4 regions of the Geobacillus sp. WSUCF-018B genome follow, and region 1 is predicted to be linked to each of the others. Evidence: riboswitches for the same ligand, from Rfam matches in the RefSeq annotation. Region 1 holds a riboswitch; each other region holds the start of a gene.

What was found. Region 1 has a riboswitch for S-adenosylmethionine ahead of mtnK (S-methyl-5-thioribose kinase). Riboswitches for the same ligand answer to the same signal wherever they lie in the genome.
Region 2: linked by a shared signal. The riboswitch ahead of CV944_RS11430 (hypothetical protein) and the one ahead of mtnK (S-methyl-5-thioribose kinase) in region 1 are both predicted to bind S-adenosylmethionine.
Region 3: linked by a shared signal. The riboswitch ahead of CV944_RS12820 (methionine ABC transporter ATP-binding protein) and the one ahead of mtnK (S-methyl-5-thioribose kinase) in region 1 are both predicted to bind S-adenosylmethionine.
Region 4: linked by a shared signal. The riboswitch ahead of CV944_RS08365 (phosphoadenylyl-sulfate reductase) and the one ahead of mtnK (S-methyl-5-thioribose kinase) in region 1 are both predicted to bind S-adenosylmethionine.

What each region holds. Positions count from the first base shown of each region.
Region 1 covers NZ_PIJF01000032.1:18,110-20,306, forward strand. Annotated here, with positions in the region: gene mtnA (S-methyl-5-thioribose-1-phosphate isomerase) at 1-9, opposite strand, end outside; gene mtnK (S-methyl-5-thioribose kinase) at 79-1,266, opposite strand; SAM riboswitch class I at 1,352-1,520, opposite strand; gene CV944_RS10625 (carbon-nitrogen family hydrolase) at 1,614-2,197, opposite strand, start outside.
Region 2 covers NZ_PIJF01000036.1:15,395-17,591, forward strand. Annotated here, with positions in the region: gene CV944_RS11420 (PaaI family thioesterase) at 68-550, opposite strand; gene CV944_RS11425 (VOC family protein) at 651-1,034, opposite strand; gene CV944_RS11430 (hypothetical protein) at 1,050-1,373, opposite strand; SAM riboswitch class I at 1,455-1,556, opposite strand; gene opp4A (oligopeptide ABC transporter substrate-binding protein) at 1,618-2,197, opposite strand, start outside.
Region 3 covers NZ_PIJF01000045.1:8,983-11,179, reverse strand. Annotated here, with positions in the region: gene CV944_RS12835 (ribonuclease M5) at 1-145, shown strand, start outside; gene CV944_RS12830 (thioredoxin family protein) at 142-456, shown strand; gene CV944_RS12825 (hypothetical protein) at 610-954, shown strand; SAM riboswitch class I at 1,028-1,137, shown strand; gene CV944_RS12820 (methionine ABC transporter ATP-binding protein) at 1,226-2,197, shown strand, end outside.
Region 4 covers NZ_PIJF01000022.1:1,783-3,979, forward strand. Annotated here, with positions in the region: gene CV944_RS08355 (low molecular weight protein-tyrosine-phosphatase) at 1-338, opposite strand, end outside; gene CV944_RS08360 (DUF1128 domain-containing protein) at 542-766, shown strand; SAM riboswitch class I at 895-1,001, shown strand; gene CV944_RS08365 (phosphoadenylyl-sulfate reductase) at 1,123-1,830, shown strand; gene CV944_RS08370 (sulfate permease) at 1,846-2,197, shown strand, end outside.

The DNA.
Region 1 (2,197 bases):
GGTGTCCATCGTCGTCTTCCTTTCTTTTCACATTTTCCGTTGATCCGGGCCGGCACTGGGCCGGTCGTCGCCGTGTTACTATTCGGTTTCTGCAAACACTCGGCGGAAGCCGTCCGTTCCGGTCAGCTCGTTGCGCTCGACAATTAGGCGGCGGCCGAGGCGGAGCGCGTGTCGTTTGGCGGCAAGGCGGGCTTCTTTCTGCTCGATGCCGTCAAGGTCGGCCACATGGGCGAGGCCGATCGTCCGGCGGATGACTTCGCAGCCGGCAAAGCCGACAGCATCGATGAACGCATGCCGGAGCACTTCGTCAAGCAAGCCCGGTGTTGCGGCGTACGTCTCGATGCTTTTGGTGCGCCAAAGCTCCGAGAATATGGACGCAAAGACGTCCCAGGTCTGGTCGATGTGATCAAAGAGCGGTTGGCGCTCAACGTCAGGGCGGGACAACGCATTTAACAGCAAGTTGGCGAAAAACTGCCCAAGGTCAAAGCCGATCGGGCCGTAAAAAGCGAATTCCGGGTCGATTACTTTCGTTTCGTCGGTGCTTGCGAAAATGCTGCCGGTATGCAAATCGCCATGCAGAAGCACATCGGCTTCGGTTAAAAACTTGCGCTTCAACTTCGCCGCTTCCAAACGGAGGCGGTCGTCATTCCAAAGCGTTTCGACGTCCGGCCGCAGCTCGTCTTCGAAGTTGTTCGTGTCATGGTCGAAAAATGGATCGGTGAAGACGAGATCTTCGGTGATTTTGCACAGTTCCGGATTGACGAAGCTTTGCGCCAATTTCTTTTTCTCTTGCTGGTTCATGCCGAAATCGGATGTGTAAAACGCTGTTTTGGCGATAAATTCGCCGATATGCCGGGACAAAAGCGGGAATGTTTTCCCTTCGATCAACCCTTTGCGGGCGATTTGCAGACGGGACAAGTCTTCCATCACGGTAATGGCAAGCGATTCGTCAGAATAGTAGACGTTCGGCACGTATTGCGGTACATAGCTGGCAAACGTGCGCAACGCGTTGCTTTCAATAACCGCGCGCTTTAACGTGAGCGGCCAGCTTTCGCCGACGACTTTCGCGTACGGGAGCGCCTGTTTGATGATGACGCCTTGCTTCGTTTCCTGATCGACGATATGAAAGACTAAGTTTAAGTTTCCGTCGCCGATTTCGCGGCACACAAGCGGCGCCCCGTCTCGGAATAGGCCGAGGCGGACGGCGAGGGCGGTCGCTTTTTGTTCGGTGAGCGGTTCGTAAACAGTGGATTGGACAATCGTCATTTTCACGTTCCCCCTTTAGGTTTTGGCAAATGAAAAAGCCTCTTTCGCATACGGAAAGAGGCTTGAAGATGCATCGTCTTCGCGCCTCTTATCTTTCAGAAAGACATCGGTCTTTCTGTTGGACTTAGCACCGTGCCCTGCGGAAGCGGTTCGCTTCCGGCGCCGCCTTTGGCGTGCGCCCTATCTCACGATAGCATTACGGTCGGTTGCTGGGCTTCATTGGGCCAATTCCCTCAGCCAACTCTTGATAAGAGTACCGATCTAGCTATTAAGTTTTTGCAATTTTCACGATGTTAACAATCGTTTGGTTGCTTGATTCGAATGATACAGGTTGGGCTGGCGGATTGTCAATACGTTTTGAAAAATTTTTTTGCCGCCTCTTCATAATCGTGCGGCCGGCGGTCGGCAAACACCGGGATGCGTGCGCGGACGTCTTGGATGAGCGACGGGTCGATGGAAGCGGTTAAGATACCCGGCTGTTCGTCGGCTTCGGCGATGATCTCGCCCCACGGGTCAATGACGAGCGAATGGCCGGCGAACACGTTGTTCGGGTCTCGTCCGGCCCGGTTGCAAGCGACGACATAGCATTGGTTTTCAATCGCCCGCGCCATCAGGAGCGTCCGCCAATGGTGAAGGCGGGGAAGCGGCCATTCGGCGACGACAAACAGCACTTCCGCTCCGGCCAACGCATGGGCGCGAATCCACTCCGGAAATCGGATGTCATAGCAAATGACCCCAGCGCACGGCAGCCCGTCAAGCGAGAACAAGCCTGGCTCGTTTCCCGGCTGCAAATACAAATGTTCATCCATCAATTGGAACAGGTGAAGCTTGCTGTATTCGCCGACGATTTGGCCATGGCGGTCGGCCACGATCATCGTGTTTGTCACGCCGGCGGCTGTTTTTTTGGCGACCGAACCGGCGACGAAATGGA
Region 2 (2,197 bases), on a different contig from region 1:
ACCAGTTGCCAAGCGCCGGAGAAAGCGCTGTCAAAAACAGCCGCTCTCCGGCGCCTTTTGTTGCTTGTTACCCACGGACAAACGTTTTCGGCATTACGACGGCGACGACTTGCCCGCGGGCGCACAGTTCGCCGTTGGCGAACACTTCGGTGTCCACTTTCCATTTTTTCGGATGAATCTCCGTCACAGTGCCGACGGCGACAAGCGGCACTCCATGCGGCGTCGGCTTGACGAAATCGACGTGAAGCGACGCAGTAACAAAGCGCGGCGGCGTTTCCCCGCTTCCCGGCTCATGGCCGTTTTTCCGATGCAAGGCAAGCGCCGCCGACCCGGTGCCATGGCAGTCGATGAGCGAGGCGATCAGCCCGCCGTACACAAACCCAGGGATCGCCGTATGTTCCGGGCGCGGCGTGTAGACGGTCACCGTTTTGTCCCCGTCCCAGCCGGTGCGGAAATGATGGCCTTGCTCATTCAGCCGTCCGCAGCCATAGCACCAGGCAAATTCATCCGGGTAGTCGTCTTGAATGGCGTGGATAACTTGCGGCTCCATCTGTTCTCCTCCTCTCCCCTTTACCTATACGCGGTGCACTCCCTATTTTCCTTCTTGCACGGCAAAAGGCGGCCATACCGATGGCCGCCTTCCCCTTCGTTCATTGCGCCGGCTCGTAAAACTCGATCCATTCGCCGTCCGGGCCAAGGAAAAATAAGTATTTCGCCCCGTTTGGGAGCGTTGTAATCTCCTCCCACACAAGCGGGACGCCGAGCGACTGAAGCCGTTCTTTTTCCTGCTCGATGCCTTCGACCGTAAACGCCACGTGGTGCACTTTTCCTTCCGTCGGCAAGTTCGGGTTGTATCCTTCGATCAGCTCGACGATGATCGAGCCGTCAATCCCTAAAAACGCCAGTTTCATCGTTCCGTTCGTATGAATCATTTCGTCAAGCAACTCCAGGCCGACGACGTTTTGGTAAAATGCCTTTGATGCCTCGATGTCTTTTACTTGAATGCCGACATGCTCAAATTTTTTGACTGCCATTCGTCCTCTTCCTTTCTATGACTCCATTAACCATACAGCTTGTAAATACGGCGTCATCCGCATTGGAAAAACCCCTTTTTTCCCAAGCTCTGTCCATATGTAGCGATCAAGGGCGTACGGTCCGTCCGCCTTCCATTCGTCCGCCTCGCTGTCGGTCAACAACACTGAAAAGGTTGTCCCTTGCGCTTTCCCATACAAGTGGGTATATCCGCCCCCGCGGTCGACATAAACCGCCGCTTCAGGGTCAAACCGAATCAGCTCCGCCTGCACGCAGCGCATGACATGAACGGCGAACGCAGCGGCACGGAGATGAGCGGCCATGCAAGCTCGGATCGACATGTCCCTCTTCACTATTTCCCCCTTCACCCCCTATCGACAAAAACCCCTTTCGCCTCGGAATGATGCGAAAGGGGGCAGCCGTTCTTATCATCCAAAGCGAGACCGCTTTGCGGGTGTTAGCACCTTGCCGGCAGGTTGCTGTGGGGTCATCAAGCCCGTTCTCTCGCCCACTCTTGATAAGACGTATGATCATTTGTCTTTCATGTTACCATATCGAATCCCATAGAAGCAATCGCTTTTTTGTTTATTCCGCCACTTCTGGCTGCTCGGACGTGACGCCGACATCTTTCCACGTCAGCTTCGAGCTCGGGTCAACCGTAAAGTTGGCGACACGGTTGTTGACCGCATAGATGGCGGAACGATACAACGTTGGGATGACCGGCACTTCTTCGTTCATTAGCTTTTGCCACTCGCTGTAAATTTTCCGGCGATACTCCTTATCAAACGCCTGCTCGGAATGGCCTTTTTCTAGCAGCTCATCATTTTTCTCGTTCACCCAACGCGAGTAGTTGAACATGACGTTGCGGCCGTACAATCCGTACGGGTCGACGTCCGTTCCAGTTCCCCAAGCGGCGGCGTAGACATCCACTTTCGGATCGTCTTTTTCGACCATATCGTAGAAGGAGTTGAACTCCGCCAAGCGTCCGTCCACAAGTTGGACATCGAGGCCCACATCTTTCCAGCATTGCATATAAAATTTGGCCAGCGGTTCAGCGATGTCCCCACCGCTCATCGCCAAGAAGTTGACCTTGAATTTTTTGCCGTTTGGATCTTCGCGGAGGCCATCGCCATCCACATCTTTATATCCCGCTTCATCCAGCAAT
Region 3 (2,197 bases), on a different contig from region 1:
GGTGTTTCCGGAAGCAGGGCATATTTACATTGACCGGGCGTATCGCGAAGTGGCCGCCGCCCCGATCTGGCATTTGGCGCATGTGTTGCTGCGCGCCCATTTTGACGTCCGTATCGAATCGTTCATGAGAGGAAGAGGCGAGTGAACACAATCGGTCGAAACGATATTAAGCGAATGGTGGAAGGGGAGCCGCTTCTCGCTCTTTCGTTGTATACCCCGCTGTGCGGCACGTGCCAGTTGGCGAGGCGCATGCTTGTTGTCCTAGAACAATTGTTTCCGGACATACCGTTTTGCGAAACGGACATCAACTACATCCCCGAGCAGGCGGCGGCGTGGAAAATTGAAAGCGTTCCGTGCTTGCTTCTTTTCGCCGGCGGAGAGATCATCGGCAAATGGTATGCGTTCCATTCGGTCCCTTATTTGTACGAAGCAATCCGCGCCCGTTTGCCGCGTTGACGATCCGCCATTTTTTGACGCCGTTTGACACATTTCTTGGGAAATGACAAAAACGGCGTTGGTTCGCCACGGCGGCTGTCGAGATTTTTGTAAAGGATTCTCCCCCTTCGGCATGGAAATAAAAGGACAAAGGAGATGGGGGGAGGATGCTCAATGGAAATGCGCGAGTTGGTAGGGCAGTTTATGGAACGGATGCAAACGTTGCGCCATTTGTTGCCGATTTTGCCGGATGAGCAGCTGTATGTCCGCTTTGAAAGCGAGGAAGAGACCGCCATGGTGGCGCTCGGCAAGGAGCTTACCGCCGGAAGGGAACCTGATGAACGGAACGTCTTGACGGTGCGCGGCTCCAAAAAAGCGCTTTGCTCGCTTTTAGGCGGCGAACTGAAGCTGCAGCAGCTCGTCCGGCTGCGCGAAGTGCATGTATCGGGAAGCTTTCGTCATCTGTTGCTGCTTGAGTCGCTCCTCCATTTGGCTAAGCCGTATCGGCATGTTGGGTGAAATTTTTATTGACAATGTTCGACACAAGGTGATACAATCACAGCTGTAGTCAATCGAATAGGCGATTGTTGCGCTCTTATCAAGAGAGGTGGAGGGATGTGCCCAATGAAGCCCGGCAACCGTCAGCGCGTGCGCTGAAAAGGTGCCAATTCACACAAAGCGGCCTGCTTTGAGAGATAAGAGACGGAATGGTGCACAATACCTTTCTGTTCTCTGCGGGCAGAAAGGTTTTCTTTTTGCGCTCCGCCGCCTTGGGGAGGAAGGTGAAACGATGATCACACTCGAACATGTGACAAAAATCTATCAAGCGGCTAACGGCTCGGTCACGGCCGTCGACAATGTGTCGCTTGAGATTCGCGAAGGGGAAATTTTCGGCATTATCGGCTATAGCGGCGCGGGGAAAAGTACGCTCATCCGCTTGCTCAATGGGCTCGAGAAGCCGACGGGCGGCCGGGTGGTCGTCGCCGGCCGCGACATGGGGCGCATCAAAGGGCGGGAGCTGCGCAAGGCGCGTCAAGAGATCGGGATGATTTTCCAACATTTCAACTTGCTTTGGTCGCGCACAGTGCGGGAAAACATTGCGTTTCCGCTCGAGATTGCGGGTGTTCCGAAAGCGGAGCGGCAAAAACGGGTCGATGAATTGATCGAGCTCGTCGGGCTCACGGGGCGGGAAGAGGCGTATCCGTCGCAGTTGAGCGGCGGGCAAAAGCAGCGTGTCGGCATTGCCCGGGCGCTCGCCAACAACCCGAAAGTGCTGCTTTGCGACGAGGCGACATCGGCGTTGGACCCGCAGACGACCGATGCGATTTTGGACCTGCTTGTCGACATCAACAAGCGGCTCGGGCTGACGATTGTGCTGATCACCCATGAAATGCACGTCATCCGCAAAATTTGCGACCGCGTTGCGGTGATGGAAAGCGGCAAAATCGTTGAGCAAGGCGACGTGCTGCACGTGTTCCGCAACCCGCAGCAGCCGATCACGAAGCGGTTCGTCAAGCAGCTCGTCGAGCCGGAAGAGACGGAAGAGGCGATTTCTCATTTGTTTGGCCAATACCCGAGCGGGCTGATCGCGCAGCTGACGTTTGTCGGCGCGGCAGCCGGAAAGCCGCTCATCACCGAAGTGGTGCGTCAGTTTGCCGTCGATGTCAACATTTTGCAAGGGAAAATTTCGCAAACCCATCAAGGCGCTTATGGGGTGCTGTTTGTGCACATCGATGGGGCGGCGGATGAAATTGCCCGGGCG
Region 4 (2,197 bases), on a different contig from region 1:
TCAAGCAGCCGGGCGATCACCGCCGGCGAATTCGGCCCGGCGAGCCGGCGCAAATCGCTCAAATTGGCGGCGTCCATGGCGATGATGTAATCAAATTCCTCCAAGTCGCGGCGCCCGACTTGCCGGGCGCGGATGCCGGAATAGTCAATGTCGTTTTCACTCAAAATCCGCCTTGTCCCCTCATGCGGCGGCTCCCCGACATGCCAGCTGCCCGTTCCCGCTGAATCAACGACAATCTGTCCGTCAAGCCCCCGTTCGTTCACCAAATGACGGAATACCGCTTCCGCCATCGGCGAACGGCAAATGTTGCCGAGGCAAACAAACAACACTTTGACCATCGAAGCAGCCACTCCTTTCCATCCCGTCTTCTTGGCATTAGTTTTCCCTTTTCATCCAAGCGCTTGATAGCCGCTTTCTAGCAGCTCGTGCACATGCACCTATATTTTACCACCTAACGCTGGCGCGGACTATATTGCCTCTCCCCTTTTTCACCGCCGGTGTGGTACAATACATGATAACCTGCCACGAAAGGAGCGAAACCATGGATTTATCGAAACCGTCCGCAGAAAACGTCGAATATATCGTTGAACAGCTGAAGAAAAAATTAAAAGTGCTCAATTTTGATGCGATTAAGCCGGCCCATTTTTCCGAGGCATGGTATGACGAACTGAAAGACATTTACGACATGGTCATGAAGCGTGAAACGTTCAGTCCAAGCGAAATACAGGCCATTGTTGAGGAGCTCGGAAGCCTGCGCAAGCGGTAATCCTCTCCTTCCGTCACCGGATGGAAGCATCGCGAAGCTGCCTATGTATATAAAAAAATTCCTATCGAAAAACTAGGATTGACATTAGCGCCAATTGTGTTAAAATTTTAATCAATATAAATTACATACGCTTATCAAGAGCGGGGGAGGGACTGGCCCGATGAACTCCGGCAACCTGCCGCGTTTGGCAAGGTGCTAATTCCAGCAAAATGGGATCCATTTTGGAAGATAAGGCGTCCCTCGTTCTTCCGCTCTTTCCGAAATGGAAGGGGCGTTTTTATCGCCAGGCTGCCCGTTGCCGGATGAATATCCGACTAATTATGTTGATTTTCTTTGTTTTTAAGGAGGGGGAAACGATGCTCACATATGACCAATGGGAAACGGCCGAAAAACCGTCTTTTCCGTCCGATGATGAAACGAAAGGGGCGTTGGCTGTCCTTGCTTGGGCGTACCGCGAATACGGCGATGACATTGTCTATGCGTGCAGTTTCGGCATTGAAGGGATTGTGCTCATTGATTTGATTTCCCAAGTCAAGCCGGATGCGGAAATCGTCTTTTTGGATACAGGGCTGCATTTCCAAGAGACGTACGACACGATCGCGAACGTACAGGAAAAATACCCGTCGCTCCGCATCGTGATGAAACAGCCGCACTTGACGCTGGAGGAGCAGGCTGCACAGTTCGGCGATGAACTATGGAAACGCGATCCGAACAAATGCTGTGAGTTGCGCAAAGTCATTCCGCTGCGGGAAGTCTTGACCGGAGTCACCGCCTGGATTTCCGGCTTGCGCCGCGAACAGTCGCCGACGCGGCGCCATGTCGAGTACATCAATAAAGACGACAAATTCCGCTCCATTAAAGTGTGCCCGCTCATTCATTGGACGTGGAAAGACGTTTGGAATTACGTATATAAACACGGTCTTCCGTACAACGTGCTCCATGACCGGGGCTACCCGAGCATCGGCTGCGCCCCGTGCACAGCGCCGGCATCGGATCCGAACGATTTGCGCTCCGGGCGCTGGGCCGGCCAGGGGAAAACGGAGTGCGGGCTCCATCTCACATAAGGGGAGAACAACGATATGCTCCTTGCCATTGCCTTTATTGTGTCCTTTTTCTTCGCCATGAACATCGGGGCGAACGGCGCGGCCGCCTCGATGGGTGTCGCGTACGGGTCGGGCGCCATTCCGAAAAAGTCGATGGCCCTCCTTCTTTGCGGCATCGGCGTGTTTCTCGGCAGCCTCGGCGGCGGAGAAGTAGTGAAAACGATCGGGTCGGGCATTATTCCGTCTTCGATCCTCACCGTCAAAATCGTCGTCATCATTTTAACGGCGGCGGCCATTTCACTTTTTGCGGCGAACATCATGGGCATTCCGCTCTCGACGAGCGAGATCACCGTCGGATCAGTCGTCGGCGTTGGCATCGCCTATCAGG